DNA from 2 places in the Pseudomonas sp. Irchel 3A5 genome. Region 2 is predicted to be linked to the other one. Evidence: predicted binding sites of a transcription regulator. Region 2 holds the regulator's gene; the other holds the start of a gene.
The links. The regulator sigma-54, encoded in region 2, starts transcription at its own class of promoters, with help from an activator protein. The targets are predictions, from matches to a motif close to ANTGGCATNNANNTTGCTNT.

Region 1 (7,353 bases), on a different contig from region 2:
ATCGACGCGCAAGCCACCGCACAGCATCGCCGCGATCTTGAATGCCACCAGGCTGCTCACTGCCGAAAACACGATGCTGAACAGCAACGCGCCGCCATTGACCATCAACTGACTGATGAGATCGCGACCTTCAGCAAACCCTTGACCGCCCAACGCTGTCATGGCGAAGACGGGCGTCAGAAGCCCACCCAGAATACCGGCGACACCATGCACGCCAAATACATCGAACGCGTCGTCCAGGCCCAGCATCGGCTTGAGTTTTTCCACTGACCAGACGCACAGCGGGCCTGCGATAAAGCCCAGGACAATGGCGCCCATGGGCCCGACGAAACCGCATGCCGGGGTAATTGCCACCAGACCCGCGATAGAGCCCGATACCGCACCGAACAGACTTGGCCGGCCGCGGTGTTTCCATTCCACGACCATCCAGCCCAGCGCACCGGCACAGCTGGCCAGCATAGTGTTGACCATCACCAGCATGGCGAAACCGTTAACCGCCAGCACGCAACCACCGCAGAAACCCAGCCAGCCAACCCACAACAGCGAACCGCCGGTCATGGTCATCGTCATGTTGTGCGGTGCGAGCGCCGAGGTTCCAAAACCGCGTCTCCGGCCAATCAGCCAGGCACCGACCAGCGAGGCAATACCGACGTTGAGGTGCACCACGTTGCCGCCGGCGAAATCCTGCACGCCCAGACTGAATACCCAGCCGCCGCCCCATGCCATGTGTGCCATAGGGATGTAATTAATGGTGATCCACACCGCCATGAACACCATGACTGCCGCAAACTTCATGCGCTCGGCAAACGCACCGACAATAATTGCAGGGGTAATGGCGGCAAACAGCAACATGAACAGGAAGTACAGATATTCTGGAATAGTGCCCACCACCGTATGGATGGTCACACCCTGCAAAAACAACTTGTCGAAGTTGCCAATGATTGCATTCAACGAGCCACCGTCTCCGAATACCAGACTGTAGCCATACACGGCAAATATGACCGACATCAAGGCCGCCGTGCAGAACACTTGCATCATCACCGAGAGGACATTCTTGGTTCTTGCCATACCGCCGTAGAACAGCGCGAGGCCGGGTAATGTCATCAATAAGACGACCAGCGAACACAGTGCAACAAACGCTGTGTCGCCCGTGTTGATCACCGGCGCAGTTTCATCGGCATACCCTGAAGAGCAAGCCACAACAAGAAAGAGGCCGCAGAGGGCGCGGCCTGTACGAGTAAGGCGGATCATGGCTGAGTATCTCCAGAGGTCAGGAATTTCGCTGTCACGACTCTGCGGGGCAAAGTGCTTCAGCGCTTGGATTTACGCCTCAGGGTGAAACGCGTCATTCCCTTTGGGTAATTTAGTTTCCTGTAAGGAATAGCAATTTGCTTGCCATTTTCGCCCTTGCCGGTGGGGTGGGCGGCCGTTAATGAACGGAACTACCCGTTTGCCTGCTGTGGGGAGGTTTTTCGTTTGTGGTGGGCGCTGTTTGCCAATAAGAGCAAATGTGGGGACTGGAAATATGCACTGTTAATGCACACTTTCACGAGGCGAGCGCCTTTATGGCTATATGCATTATGGGGTATTGCCAAGACGTGCATGAGTGTTGAACGTTCGCCAACGCGTTGCGATTTATCCAGGAATATCGGCTGCGTAATAACCATGTCTTACGCTGCCAAAACTGGCGTATACGAATAAACACCGTGAGCCGATTACTATTCGCAGGTCTCACCACGGCTGTTGCAAGGCAAAATATTCAGGGCGCGCCATTCCTTGATCATTTGGCGACGATTACGGGAGTAACGTTCTTCAAGCACTTCAACGTTTGCCACATTATCCAGGTCTATCATGCGAAACCTGGCGTCAGCCTCGCACCAGGCTGCCACAGAATGCCGATTTTCGATAAACCCCAACATGATTGGCCAGATAACCTGGTCTTCCATTGGCCCATGATTGATCGATAGCGTGATACGTAGCTTGCACTGGTTGCGCAGGGAGCGGCGAATCTCGCTTAAATCGATTGGTGCGAAATGTAGCGTGGGGCTGCTTACGTAGAACGTTTCATCCTCGAAGGCCGGTCGCATATCCGGCGCAAGTACGGCGTTAATCTTGGCCAATGCGTTTTTGACCGCAAAAGCAAACTTGTCATCGGTATGACGACTGACCCATAAAGCGCCGGTCACCAGTGCCTGTATTTCTTCCTCAGTAAATGAGAGTGGAGGCAGAAGAAAACCCGGCTTGAGCACGTAGCCCAGGCCGGGTTCACCATCAATGTCCGCCCCCATACCCTGCAATGTCAGAACATCGCGGCGTATGGTGCGAAGGGATACTCCCAATTCTTGAGCGAGTATTCGTCCCGATACCGTTCTGCGATGACGCCGAAGCACTTGCATCAGCTCAAACAATCGATCACTTCTGGCCATAGCTCCCCCTATGCATCTCCCATCTCAATGACAGCCTTACCGCCAGGTTTTCGACCGTTTTCGATATCCCCGATCAGTTGAATGGCATCGTGCAGAGCAACAGTTTTGCCTACAGGGATTCTGAAGCTTCCTGCACTGGCAGCTTTGGCGAGCTTATCCAGAATGTCTGCGCGTGGCGACCCGATGACGGGCTTGAGACGGCGGTCAAAGATCGCGCGAACAAACTTCCAGGGGCCAGGGTTCAGATCCAGAAACACGCCTCCCGCGCGCAGCATTGCAACGCCTGTGGAAATCGAAAGCGTCGCCGCCGTGTCGTAAACGATATCGAATCGGGCGGTGATACTGGATAACTGTGTAGTGCGATAGTCATACACGGTTTGCACACCGAGTGTTTGTGCCCTTTGGATGTCCTTGGCGCTGCAACTGCCTGAGACGACAGCGCCATGCATCATTGCTATTTGCACAGCGGCCTCGCCGACGGCGCCGGCACAACCATTGATGAATACATGCTGGCCGGCGTGCAACTTCGCCTTGTCGATGAGTCCATTCCATGCGGTTATACCTGGCGTGCCGAGGCACGCGGCGTCCTGGAATGAAACTTCATCGGGCTTTTGGGTTAGAAATGCTTCTTTGGTGATAACAGCCTCGGCAAACGCGCCGCTTTCTTTGAATCGGGCTAATCCAAAAACCGCATCGCCCACCTTCAAACGCTTGACACCTGGGCCGACCGATAAAACTGTGCCAGAAAAATCCATCCCCATTGTTCTAGGGAATTTATTACCGGTGACGATTTTCATTTGCCCGCTACGCAGCTTCCAGTCAATCGGATTGATCGCAGCAAATCTGACTCTGACCGCCACTTCGGCTTCGCCAGGGGGAAGCAGGTCAAAATCTTCGACCCGCATAACATCCGGCCCGCCGTAGGTGTGATATTGAATGCGTTTCATGATACGTCTCCAAACCTCATCAAGTAGGTGAGCCAGCTTCGGAGTCAAATCTAACGGTGTATGTGGACAGTTTCTGTCACCATTCAAATGGGCCGTGTACAGGGCGCAATCTGATGGGCGTGCCATTCAGAAATCTTGCGGTAACAGGAGTTGGCGAAATCTTCATCTGGTTGCAGGCGAGCCAGGTTCGCTATGGAAGCGGGCCCAAAGGCTCAAGCTCGCGGATGAGATCAATGAGCAGGCGAAGGCCCACGGGAACCTGCCTGAAGCTGGAGTAGTAGATGTGAAAACCTGGGTCGTAGTGAGTCCAGTCCTCCAGGACTCGCTGCAGCGAGCCTTCGGCGATCTGTCGTTCGACGACAGACGCGGGAACATACATCAAACCGGCGCCGCGCATCGTCATTGCTACACCAACGCGGGTTTCATCGATGGTTATGGCGCCGGGCGCGTCAATCTCCATCTGTTGACCCTCTTTCGAGAATTGCCAGTGGTAGATGCGTGCGTTACCCAGACGCACGCGTAAACAACGATGTTGGTATAGATCCTCAGGCTGTTTCGGGGTACCGAATCGCGCAAGGTAGTCAGGCGATGCAACGACTGCCCATGCCACATCGGGAGACAGGCGTTGAGCAATCATGTCTGCGGGAACCGTCCCACCAAAACGAATGCCTGCGTCATGCCCGTCGCCGATGATGTCGACCATCCGATTGGTGACGGTCAGGTCGACCTCAATGTTCGGATAGCGGTCAACAAAAACCGGAAGAGCGGGGCCCAACAGCAATTTTGCGCCGTCGCTCAGGACGTTCAAGCGAATACGCCCGGCGGGCTCATCACGCAGCCGATTCAGGGACTCAAGCGCTTGCCCGATATCATCTACGGGAGTGCTGATGAGGCCCTGCAACTCTTCGCCCGCAGCCGTGAGCGTCACGCTTCGGGTTGTGCGATTGAGAAGTCGAACACCAAGCCGTGTTTCAAGCCCCTTCATGGCATGGCTCAGCGCTGACGCACTGATGCCGACCTCCAGACCTGCCTTTCTGAAGCTCTGATGCCGAGCGATGGCGAGGAAATAAACAATATCTGCCAGGTTCGTGCGGCTGAGCTGCATGGATGACTCCGAAGCCAAGTGAATTGAATAAGGGAAGGTCAGCCCAGCGCGGGCAAATGGTCGATGAGCTTATCGAGCGTAATGGGATAATCGCGAACCCTGATGCCGGTAGCGTTATAAACAGCGTTGGCAATGGCCGCTGCTGCTCCGGAAATACCAAGCTCGCCGACACCTTTGGCCTTGAGAGGTGTTGCATAGCGGTCTACTTCATCCAGGAAAATGACTTCCTGATGCGGGATGTCGGCATGCACTGGTACTTCGTAGCTGGCCAGATCGTGATTAACAAAAAATCCCAGGCGATGATCCACAATCATTTCTTCCATTAGCGCTGCACCTGCGCCCATGGTCATCCCGCCGATGATCTGACTGCGGGCTGTTTTGGGGTTGAGTATCCGTCCTGCTGCACAGACCGCCAACTGGCGGCGGATACGAATTTCTCCTGTGGCCGCGTTGACGCCAACTTCGACAAAGTGAGCGCCAAAGGTTTGCTGGGCATACTGCTTTGCCAAGTCGCCGAACTCCATGATGTCTTCGGCCACTACATCACCGTCCAGTGCCGCTTGTGCCAATGGCGCGCTGTTTAAACCATCACGAATCTGGCCATCGATAAATTCCGCTTTTGCTGGGTCCATGCCAAACCTCGTAGCGATGGTTTCCCGCAACTTTACGCAGGCGGCGTACACGCCTGCTGTAGATGAAGCTGCGCCCCATTGGCCGCCTGATCCGGAAGACTCAGGGAAACGTGAATCCCCTAGATGCACGTTAACCTTATCCATGCCTACACCCATCATTTCCGCAGCGGTCTGGGCAATGATGGTGTAAGAGCCGGTTCCGATGTCTGTCATGTCGGTTTCAACGGTGACGATGCCATCGCGATCCAGCCGGACGCGAGCAGCAGATTTCGTTGTAGGTGCGCCTCGAATCGCAGAGGCCATGCCGATGCCGGTCCACCAGCCGTCATGCAGTTCCTTGCCGGGAAGGGGGTTGCGTTGAGCCCAGCCAAAACGATCAGCTCCCGTATTCAGACATTCGACTAACTGGCGCTGAGAAAACGGGCGATCAGGCTGCTCCGGGTCTACCTGGGTGTCGTTGATGACGCGAAACTTCACAGGGTCCATGCCCACTTTCTCAGCCATTTCGTCCATGGCAATTTCCAGCGCCATCATGCCAGGCGCCTCACCGGGCGCTCGCATGGCGCTACCTTCAGCAAGGTCGAGTTTGGCCAGGTACAAACGGGTCATACGGTTCGCGCCCGCATACAATGTCCGGGTCGATGCGGTGGCGGCTTCAGTACGACCACCGCGCAGATTGCCGGACCAACTCTCATGGCCGATGGCGGTGAGTTTGCCGTCCGGATTGGCACCCAGCCGTATTCGCTGAATCGTTGCGGGTCGGTGGGTCAGGTTGTTGAACATCAGCGGGCGGGGAAGCGCTACTTTGACCGGCCGCCCGGCTTCTTTGGCCGCAAGAGACGCCAACACAGCGTCACACAGAATGGTGCCTTTTCCGCCAAAACCGCCGCCAATGTAAGGCGAGATCAAATGAATGTTGTCTTTGGAAATACCCAGTGTTTTGGCCAGATCTCTGACACCCCAGTTCATTTGTTGAATAGACGTCCATAGCGTCAGCTTGTCTCCTTGCCACTGAGCAATGGTAGCGTGGGGTTCCATCATCGCGTGGGCATGATCCGGGGTGGTGTAATGACCGTCGAGGGTGAAAGCTGCTTGCTTGAATGCGCCTTCGAAATCCCCGATCGCCGTGTGTGGAGGCGGGCCAAACGCGCCCGGTGCAGGTGTTGTTGCTGACTCTCGCTGCGCGGCAAGGTCATAGGCACCAGACTCCTTGACGTAATGGACGCGAAGCAAAGCAGAAGCGGCCCGGGCCTGTTCGAACGTCTGCGCGACGACGATTGCTACCGCCTGGTGATAGTGGTCCACCTCAGGGCCGGCAAGTGCGCGATCCACGTAAAATTCGCCTCTGTCCAAATGCCCGGCATTTTCATACGTGACGATTGCAATAACGCCGCTGGCCTGGCGTGCTTCGCTCGAGTCAATTGAGGAGATCCGGCCTTTGCCAATGGATGCACCTAATACATAGCCGTAGGCGGGCGCGCTGACAGTGGCCTGCTGTTCGTAAGCATAGGTCGCCGTGCCGGTTGTTTTAAGTTTGCCTTCAACACGATCTTCGGGCTGACCAATCACTTTCATCTGATCGATTGGGTTGGTGCTTGCAGGCGTATCAAACTTCATGGGGCTTGCTCCTTTTCAATCGACCGACCGCCTTCATGCCTCTTGGCAAGGCAATATTCACCAGCGCACCGGATGAAAAGACAGTGTTACTGGACTTCTCGTAGTCGGAGCCTATGGCACCGGGCGCTTGCTGATAACCGGGGTTTTCAACATGAAGCCATGAGCGGGGCTCAGTAGTGTGCCGTGAGGCTCCTCATCCCTGTTCACTCATGCATACGAATGGGAACTCCAATTGTTGCCTTTTATTGCGAGCAAGCTCACTCGTACAGAAAACCGCATTCATCTGTAGGAGTGAGCTTGCTCGCGATGACATAGGTAATGGTTCAGGAAAACATTACGAATGTGACGTATCGTTTTAATTACCAGCGAGTTGGCCCGTCGTTTTTAGCCTTGCTGAAACAAAGAGCCCCGGTAGCTTTGCAGGCTACCGGGGCTCTTTGGCGAACGTGAGCACAACGTTAACGTTGGCGATTGTGCCGAAGAATAGAAAAATTCAGTGCAGCCGCCACCGAGAGCCACGCCAGATAGGGCAATAAAATCAGGCCCGTAACGATGTCCAGTTGGAAAGACATCACGACCATGGTAGCGACTACCACCCAAAGCAGCGCGAGGACCACCATCGCAAT
Region 2 (7,353 bases):
GTGATACCGAGCGCATCATTGAGCAGCTTGATCAGACGAACCAGCACACCCATCGCAATCGGGTCTTGCCCCACAAATGGTTCGTCATACATGAGAATCTGGGGGTCGAGGGCGATCGCCCGAGCCAGCGCCACGCGACGCTTCATGCCACCTGACAGCTCGTCGGGCATCAGATCGATGGCACCACGCAGCCCCACCGCCTGCAACTTGAGCAGGACAATGTCACGAATCATTTCTTCCGGCAGCTCGGTGTGGACCCGCAACGGGAAGGCAACGTTCTCGAACACATCCAGGTCAGTGAACAGTGCTCCGCTCTGGAACAACACGCCCATGTGCTTGCGCGCATCGAACAGATCGCTGCGCGACAAGGCGGGCAGGTTCTGCCCGTTGACCCACACTTCGCCCGCAGAAGGTCGCAACTGGGCACCCATCAACCGCAGCAAAGTAGTTTTGCCGCTGCCAGAAGGCCCCATGATGCCGGTGACTTTGCCGCGGGGAATACGAATATCAACATTATCGAAAATGCTGCGCGTACCGCGCCTGAAGGAAACGCCCTTCAGCTCGATCGCGTAGGCGTTATCGGCGCTCATCTAAACTCCTTGCGATGCAGCCTCACGTTCAGCTGCCGAGTCCCTGGCGGGAGACATGCTGTCTCGGTGGGCGGAACAGCGGCGAACTATACCACCGCAATAAGGCCCCGCCAAAGGGCGAAGACGATCAATCAATATCGCTATACACAATTTGCGACACTTCCTACAAACGAGCTCTACCAATCGCTACACAGAACGATTAAACGCAAAGCTTGACGATCAGACGTGAGGGAATCGCGCATTACCGCTATAATCGCCGCCTTTTAACCGGCCGACCGATTTTTCACATGAATCAATCCAGCGACCTGATCCAGTCAGCACAACGCACCATCCGCCTCGAAATCGAAGCTGTGGAGGGTTTGTTAGCGCATATCAACGCAGATTTCATCGAGGCCTGCGAGATGATTCTCGCGAGCAAAGGACGCGTTGTCGTGGTGGGCATGGGTAAATCAGGACATATCGGAAAAAAAATCGCTGCTACTCTGGCGAGCACCGGCACCACCTCGTTTTTTGTTCACCCTGCCGAAGCCAGTCATGGCGACATGGGCATGATCACCTGCGATGACATCATCCTCGCCCTGTCAAATTCGGGAACAACGGCTGAAATCGTCACCTTGCTGCCCCTGATCAAACGTCTCGGCATCAAGATGATCAGTCTGACGGGCAACCCGTGTTCAACCCTGGCTGAAGCAGCCGACGTCAATCTGAGTGCCCGCGTAGAGCATGAAGCCTGCCCGCTGAATCTGGCTCCGACCTCTTCGACGACTGCGGCACTGGTCATGGGCGACGCCCTGGCAGTAGCGCTACTGGAAGCCCGGGGCTTCACGGCTGAAGACTTCGCTTTTTCGCATCCGGGTGGCGCGCTGGGCAGACGCTTGCTGCTCAAGGTCGAGCACGTCATGCACGTCGGCGAACAACTGCCGAAAGTACAGCGTGGCACCCTGCTCCGCGACGCACTGATGGAAATGACCCGCAAGGGCCTGGGCATGACGGCGGTTATCGAGACTGATGGACGACTGGCCGGGATATTCACTGACGGCGATCTGCGCCGCACTCTGGATCGTCCGATTGATATTCGCCTGGCGACTATTGATGACGTGATGACCGTTCACGGCAAGACGGCCCGCCCTGAGATGCTTGCAGCTGAAGCATTGAAAATCATGGAAGACAACAAGATCGGCTCACTCATCGTCGTTGACGAAAATGATCATCCGGTCGGAGCTTTCAACCTGCAGGACCTGTTGCGCGCAGGCGTCATGTAATGGAGATGTGCAAATGACTACCGATCTGCTGCAACGCGGTAAAAATATCAAACTGGCCATCTTCGACGTCGACGGCGTACTGACCGACGGTCGCCTGTATTTCCTTGAAGACGGTAGCGAATTCAAGACTTTCAACACTCTGGACGGCCAAGGCATTAAAATGCTGATCGCCTCGGGCGTGGCAACGGCCATTATCAGCGGCCGCAAGACGCCGGTCGTTGAACGCCGTGCCAAGAATCTCGGCATTGAGCATCTTTATCAGGGCCGCGAAGACAAGCTTGTGGTTCTCGACGAACTGCTCGGCCAGCTCGGCCTGAATTACGAACAGGTCGCCTATCTGGGTGATGATCTGCCAGACTTGCCAGTCATCCGGCGTGTCGGTCTTGGCATGGCGGTGGCCAATGCAGCAACTTTTGTCCGGCAACATGCCCACGGCATTACCCAGGCACGCGGCGGCGAAGGCGCAGCTCGCGAGTTCTGTGAATTGATCATGAGCGCTCAAGGCAGCCTTGAAGCCGCCCACGCAGCCTACTTATAGACAGAAGCCATTTATGCTTAGCAAAAGAATTCGAACGTTTCTGATCCTCGGCGTGCTGGCATTTTTGCTGGCAGCCGCAGGTTATTGGAACATCAGCCCGGAAAGCTTCATGGAGCAACCGGCTGCAACGGTGGACGAAAGCGCCATCGATTTTTACGCAATCAATGCGCATAGCGTGCAGTATTTGCCGGATGGCAAGTTGCAGTACGAAATGACAGCAGACAAGGTCGAGCACATCAAGGCCACCGATGTAACAATGCTCACCACGCCAGACTTGCAGATGTACCGTGGCACCCTCTTTCCCTGGCATATCCAGAGCAAAACGGGTGAGGTTTCCCCTGGTGGCGAGCAAGTCGAACTGATTGACTCGGTTCGCGTAGCACGAACAGACGAAAAAAAACGTACGACCATTATCACCAGCAGTCGAATGACCGTATTCCCGCAGAAGCAATATGCGCAGACCGAGCAAGCCGTTAGAATCGACGGCGCGGGCGGTGTGACTACGGCCAAGGGAATGAAAGCGTATTTGAACGACAGCAGGATGGACCTGCTATCTAATGTAAGAGGACAGTATGAGGCTCGTTAAAACCCTTCCTTTTTTGCTTGGCCTGGGTGCAGCACTGGGAAGCGCGAGCGCCTGGTCCCTGCCGACTGATCGCGATCAGCCGATCCACATTCAGTCCGACGACGCACAACTCGACGACAAGAAAGGCGTTGCCACCTATAAAGGCAACGTAATCATCACCCAGGGCTCGATGAAGATCACCGGTAATACCGTGACCATCACACGTAATGCCCAAGGTGAAGTCGATGTGTTCACATCGGTCGGCAACCTCGCGTACTACGAGCAGAAGCCGTCTGTAGACAAGCCTATCGTTCAAGCCTACGCGATCACTATCCAGTACTACGCTGCGCAGGATCGTATCGTTCTGATCGACAAGGCCAAGGTCATCAACGATGGCAACACGTCCGAAGGCGAGAAGATCGTTTATGACACGGTCAAACAGATCGTCAGCGCTGGTCGTGCCAATGGCGGCAGCAAGGTGACAACACCACGCCCGCGTATTGACATGGTTATCCAGCCGAAAAAGAAAACCGACCAGCAGAAGGCCCAGTAAATGGCGACGCTGAAAGCCCAGCATTTGGCTAAGAGCTACAAGGGCCGTCAGGTCGTTCGCGATGTGAGCCTGTCCATCGAAAGTGGTCAGATCGTAGGATTGCTAGGGCCTAACGGCGCTGGCAAGACCACCTGCTTCTACATGATTGTCGGCCTGGTTCAGGCTGATCAAGGGCGAGTGCTGATCGACGACCTGGATGTCAGCCACCAGCCCATGCACGGCCGCGCACGCGCAGGTATTGGCTATCTGCCTCAGGAAGCCTCGATCTTTCGCAAGCTGTCGGTAGCCGACAACATCATGGCGATTCTCGAAACTCGCCAGGAGCTGGACCGTGACGGACGCCGCAAGGAGCTGGAAAGCCTGCTGCAGGAATTTCACATCACTCATATCCGCGACAATATGGGCATGAGCCTGTCCGGTGGTGAGCGCCGCCGGGTGGAAATCGCACGCGCACTTGCTACCTCACCGAAATTCATCCTGCTCGACGAACCGTTCGCAGGCGTGGACCCGATTTCCGTAGGCGATATCAAACAGATCATCCACCATCTGAAAGCCAAGGGCATCGGCGTATTGATCACCGATCACAACGTCCGTGAAACCCTGGACATCTGTGAAACCGCCTACATCGTCAACGACGGGCAGTTGATTGCCGAAGGCGATTCGGAAACCATTCTCGCAAATCAGCTGGTGAAAGAGGTTTACCTCGGCCACGAGTTCCGCCTGTAAAAAGAACTGTGGTGCCCGGCTTTCAAGGCGGGCAGGACTGGGCCTTGGTGCTGATGGTTATTAAATGCCAGCACGCTCTAGTCAAACACTTCAGTTTCAGGCATATAATTTGCTTATGTACGCGCCCAGGCGCTCGGTAGTGGATGGCGCATGTGCGCCGGCGAATAAGGTGTTAAGCCCCAGCCATGAAACCATCGCTAGTCTTGAGAATGGGCCAGCAGCTGACGATGACGCCGCAGCTGCAACAGGCCATCCGCTTACTCCAATTGTCGACACTGGACCTCCAGCAGGAGATCCAGGAGGCACTGGAGTCGAACCCTATGCTGGAACGCCAGGAAGAAGGCGACGATTTCGACAACGCCGACCCATTGGCTGACAACATCGAGCAGAAACCTAATCCTGATGTCCAGGAGCCGACTTATCAGGAGTCCGCTCCTACTGTGGACAATCTGGAAGAAGGCGACTGGAGCGAGCGCATCCCCAACGAGCTGCCGGTCGATACCGCGTGGGAAGACGTCTATCAAACCAGCGCCAGCAGCCTGCCCAGCAATGATGATGACGAGTGGGACTTCACCACTCGTACCTCTGCCGGTGAGAGCCTGCAAAGCCATTTACTCTGGCAGTTGAACCTGGCGCCGATGTCCGACACCGACCGCCTGATTGCCGTGACCCTGATCGATTGCATCAATAACCAGGGCTATCTGGACGAGACTCTGGAAGAGATTCTCGACGCCTTCGATCCCGAGCTTGATATCGAGCTCGACGAGATTGAAGCCGTGCTGCACCGCATTCAGCAGTTTGAGCCCGCCGGTATCGGCGCGCGCAACCTGAGCGAATGCCTGCTCCTGCAATTGCGTCAGCTCCCGGCAAAAACCCGTTGGCTCAGCGAAGCACAGCGACTGGTCAGTGACTACATCGACCTGCTGGGCAGCCGCGACTACTCGCAGCTCATGCGCCGCATGAAGCTCAAGGAAGATGAACTGCGGCAGGTCATCGAGCTGGTGCAAAGCCTCAACCCTCGCCCCGGTTCGCAAATCGAATCCACCGAAGCTGAATACGTGGTGCCTGACGTCATCGTGCGCAAGGACAACGAACGCTGGCTGGTTGAGCTCAATCAGGAATCAGTCCCGCGCTTGCGCGTGAATCCGCAGTACGCCGGTTTTGTCCGCCGCGCCGATACCAGCGCCGATAACACGTTCATGCGCAATCAGCTGCAAGAAGCACGCTGGTTCATCAAAAGCCTGCAAAGTCGTAATGAAACCCTCATGAAAGTGGCAACGCAGATCGTCGAGCATCAGCGCGGCTTCCTTGAGTACGGCGATGAGGCGATGAAACCACTGGTCCTGCATGACATCGCAGAGGCCGTAGGCATGCACGAGTCGACCATTTCTCGTGTAACCACTCAGAAATTCATGCATACCCCCCGTGGTATTTACGAGTTGAAATATTTCTTCTCGAGCCATGTAAGCACCTCCGAAGGCGGTGAATGTTCGTCCACAGCCATTCGCGCGATCATCAAAAAACTGGTTGCAGCGGAAAATCAGAAAAAGCCGTTGAGTGACAGCAAGATCGCTGGTTTACTGGAGGCACAAGGCATTCAAGTAGCCCGTCGCACAGTAGCCAAATACCGCGAATCACTTGGCATTGCGCCGTCTAGTGAACGCAAGCGACTGATGTGACGAGAGGTACAGTAGTAACCGCCCGAGCACTGGCCCGAATCGGTTCTACGCAACCCGGTTGCTAGCCACAGCGTTCCAGTGGCAGGCAAAAGCCTGCCTCTTTATGCACTGGCAATAAGGAGAAAGCGGTATGCAAGTCAACATCAGTGGACATCAACTGGATGTGACCGACGCCCTACGCGACTACATCACCGAAAAACTCGGCAGACTGGAGCGCCACTTCGACAAGATCACTAATGTGCAGGTCATCATGGAGGTCGAGAAGCTTAAACAGAAAATCGAAGCCACCCTGCACATCCCCGGCTCAAAGGTCGTCGCCAATGCGGAACATGATGACATGTACGCGGCAATCGACCTTTTGACCGACAAGCTGGATAGACAACTGCTCAAGCATAAGGAAAAGCAGCTCAGCCTCCTTCAGGGTGCAACGGCTCGCTGATACCCCCAAAAACATGATCCGATTAGAAAATATCCTGACCCCCGGCCGTTCACTCGTGAACGTGCCGGGCGGCAGCAAGAAAAAAGTCCTCGAACAGATTGCCAACCTGATCGGCAGAGAAGTGCCTGATCTGGACTCGCAAGTCGTGTTCGAGAGCCTTGTCGCCCGTGAAAAACTTGGCTCTACCGGCTTTGGTAATGGCATCGCCATTCCGCACTGTCGTTTGAAGGGATGTGAATCACCCATCAGCGCATTGCTGCACCTGAACGCTCCTGTAGATTTCGACGCTATCGATGGCGCCCCCGTTGACTTGCTGTTTGTCCTGCTGGTCCCGGAAGCGGCTACCGATGCACACCTGGAATTGCTGCGCCAGATCGCCAGCATGCTCGACCGCAAAGAAGTGCGTGAACGCCTGCGTAGTGCCGCGAGCAACGAAGCCCTTTATCAGGTAGTACTGGACGAGCAAAACAGGCATTAATCATGCGCATGATCATTGTGAGCGGTCGCTCGGGCTCCGGCAAAAGCACCGCGCTGGATGTCCTGGAAGACAGCGGCTTCTACTGCGTTGATAACCTTCCGGCCGGTCTGCTCCCGGAACTCGCCGAACGCGCGCTGATCAATACCGAGCTGGCCGAACCGTTGCTGGCCGTCTCCATTGATGCACGCAACCTCCCCAGTCACCTGACGCGCTTCCCGCAGATGCTGGAAGAGGTTCGTTCACGCAACATCCAGTGCGATGTGCTGTACCTGGATGCGGATGAATCGACCCTCTTCAAACGCTTCTCGGAAACCCGTCGTCGCCACCCTCTGAGCAACGCCAACCGCTCGCTGGCCGAGGCCATTCGGGACGAGACTACGTTGCTGGGGCCGATCATTGATCTGGCAGACCTGAAGATCAATACCACCCACCTGAACCTCTACCAGCTGCGCGACACGCTTAAGCTTCGCCTGCTGAACAAGCCGGAGCCAGGTACGGCCTTCCTGATCGAGTCTTTCGGATT

Region 1: a site for sigma-54 is predicted at 1,381-1,400, ahead of CKW31_RS07000 (ammonium transporter). Genes of this name have one in related genera too.

The regions. Positions count from the first base shown of each region.
Region 1 is NZ_FYDU01000004.1:9,275-16,627, reverse strand. It holds gene CKW31_RS07000 (ammonium transporter) at 1-1,251, opposite strand, end outside; gene CKW31_RS06995 (YafY family protein) at 1,719-2,426, opposite strand; gene CKW31_RS06990 (NAD(P)-dependent alcohol dehydrogenase) at 2,435-3,373, opposite strand; gene CKW31_RS06985 (LysR family transcriptional regulator) at 3,564-4,478, opposite strand; gene paoC (aldehyde oxidoreductase molybdenum-binding subunit PaoC) at 4,517-6,727, opposite strand; gene CKW31_RS06975 (TspO/MBR family protein) at 7,186-7,353, opposite strand, start outside.
Region 2 is NZ_FYDU01000008.1:163,084-170,436, forward strand. It holds gene CKW31_RS15150 (ATP-binding cassette domain-containing protein) at 1-590, opposite strand, end outside; gene CKW31_RS15155 (KpsF/GutQ family sugar-phosphate isomerase) at 878-1,852, shown strand; gene CKW31_RS15160 (HAD family hydrolase) at 1,866-2,390, shown strand; gene lptC (LPS export ABC transporter periplasmic protein LptC) at 2,404-2,976, shown strand; gene lptA (lipopolysaccharide transport periplasmic protein LptA) at 2,963-3,508, shown strand; gene lptB (LPS export ABC transporter ATP-binding protein) at 3,509-4,234, shown strand; gene CKW31_RS15180 (RNA polymerase factor sigma-54) at 4,420-5,913, shown strand; gene hpf (ribosome hibernation-promoting factor, HPF/YfiA family) at 6,044-6,352, shown strand; gene ptsN (PTS IIA-like nitrogen regulatory protein PtsN) at 6,366-6,830, shown strand; gene rapZ (RNase adapter RapZ) at 6,833-7,353, shown strand, end outside.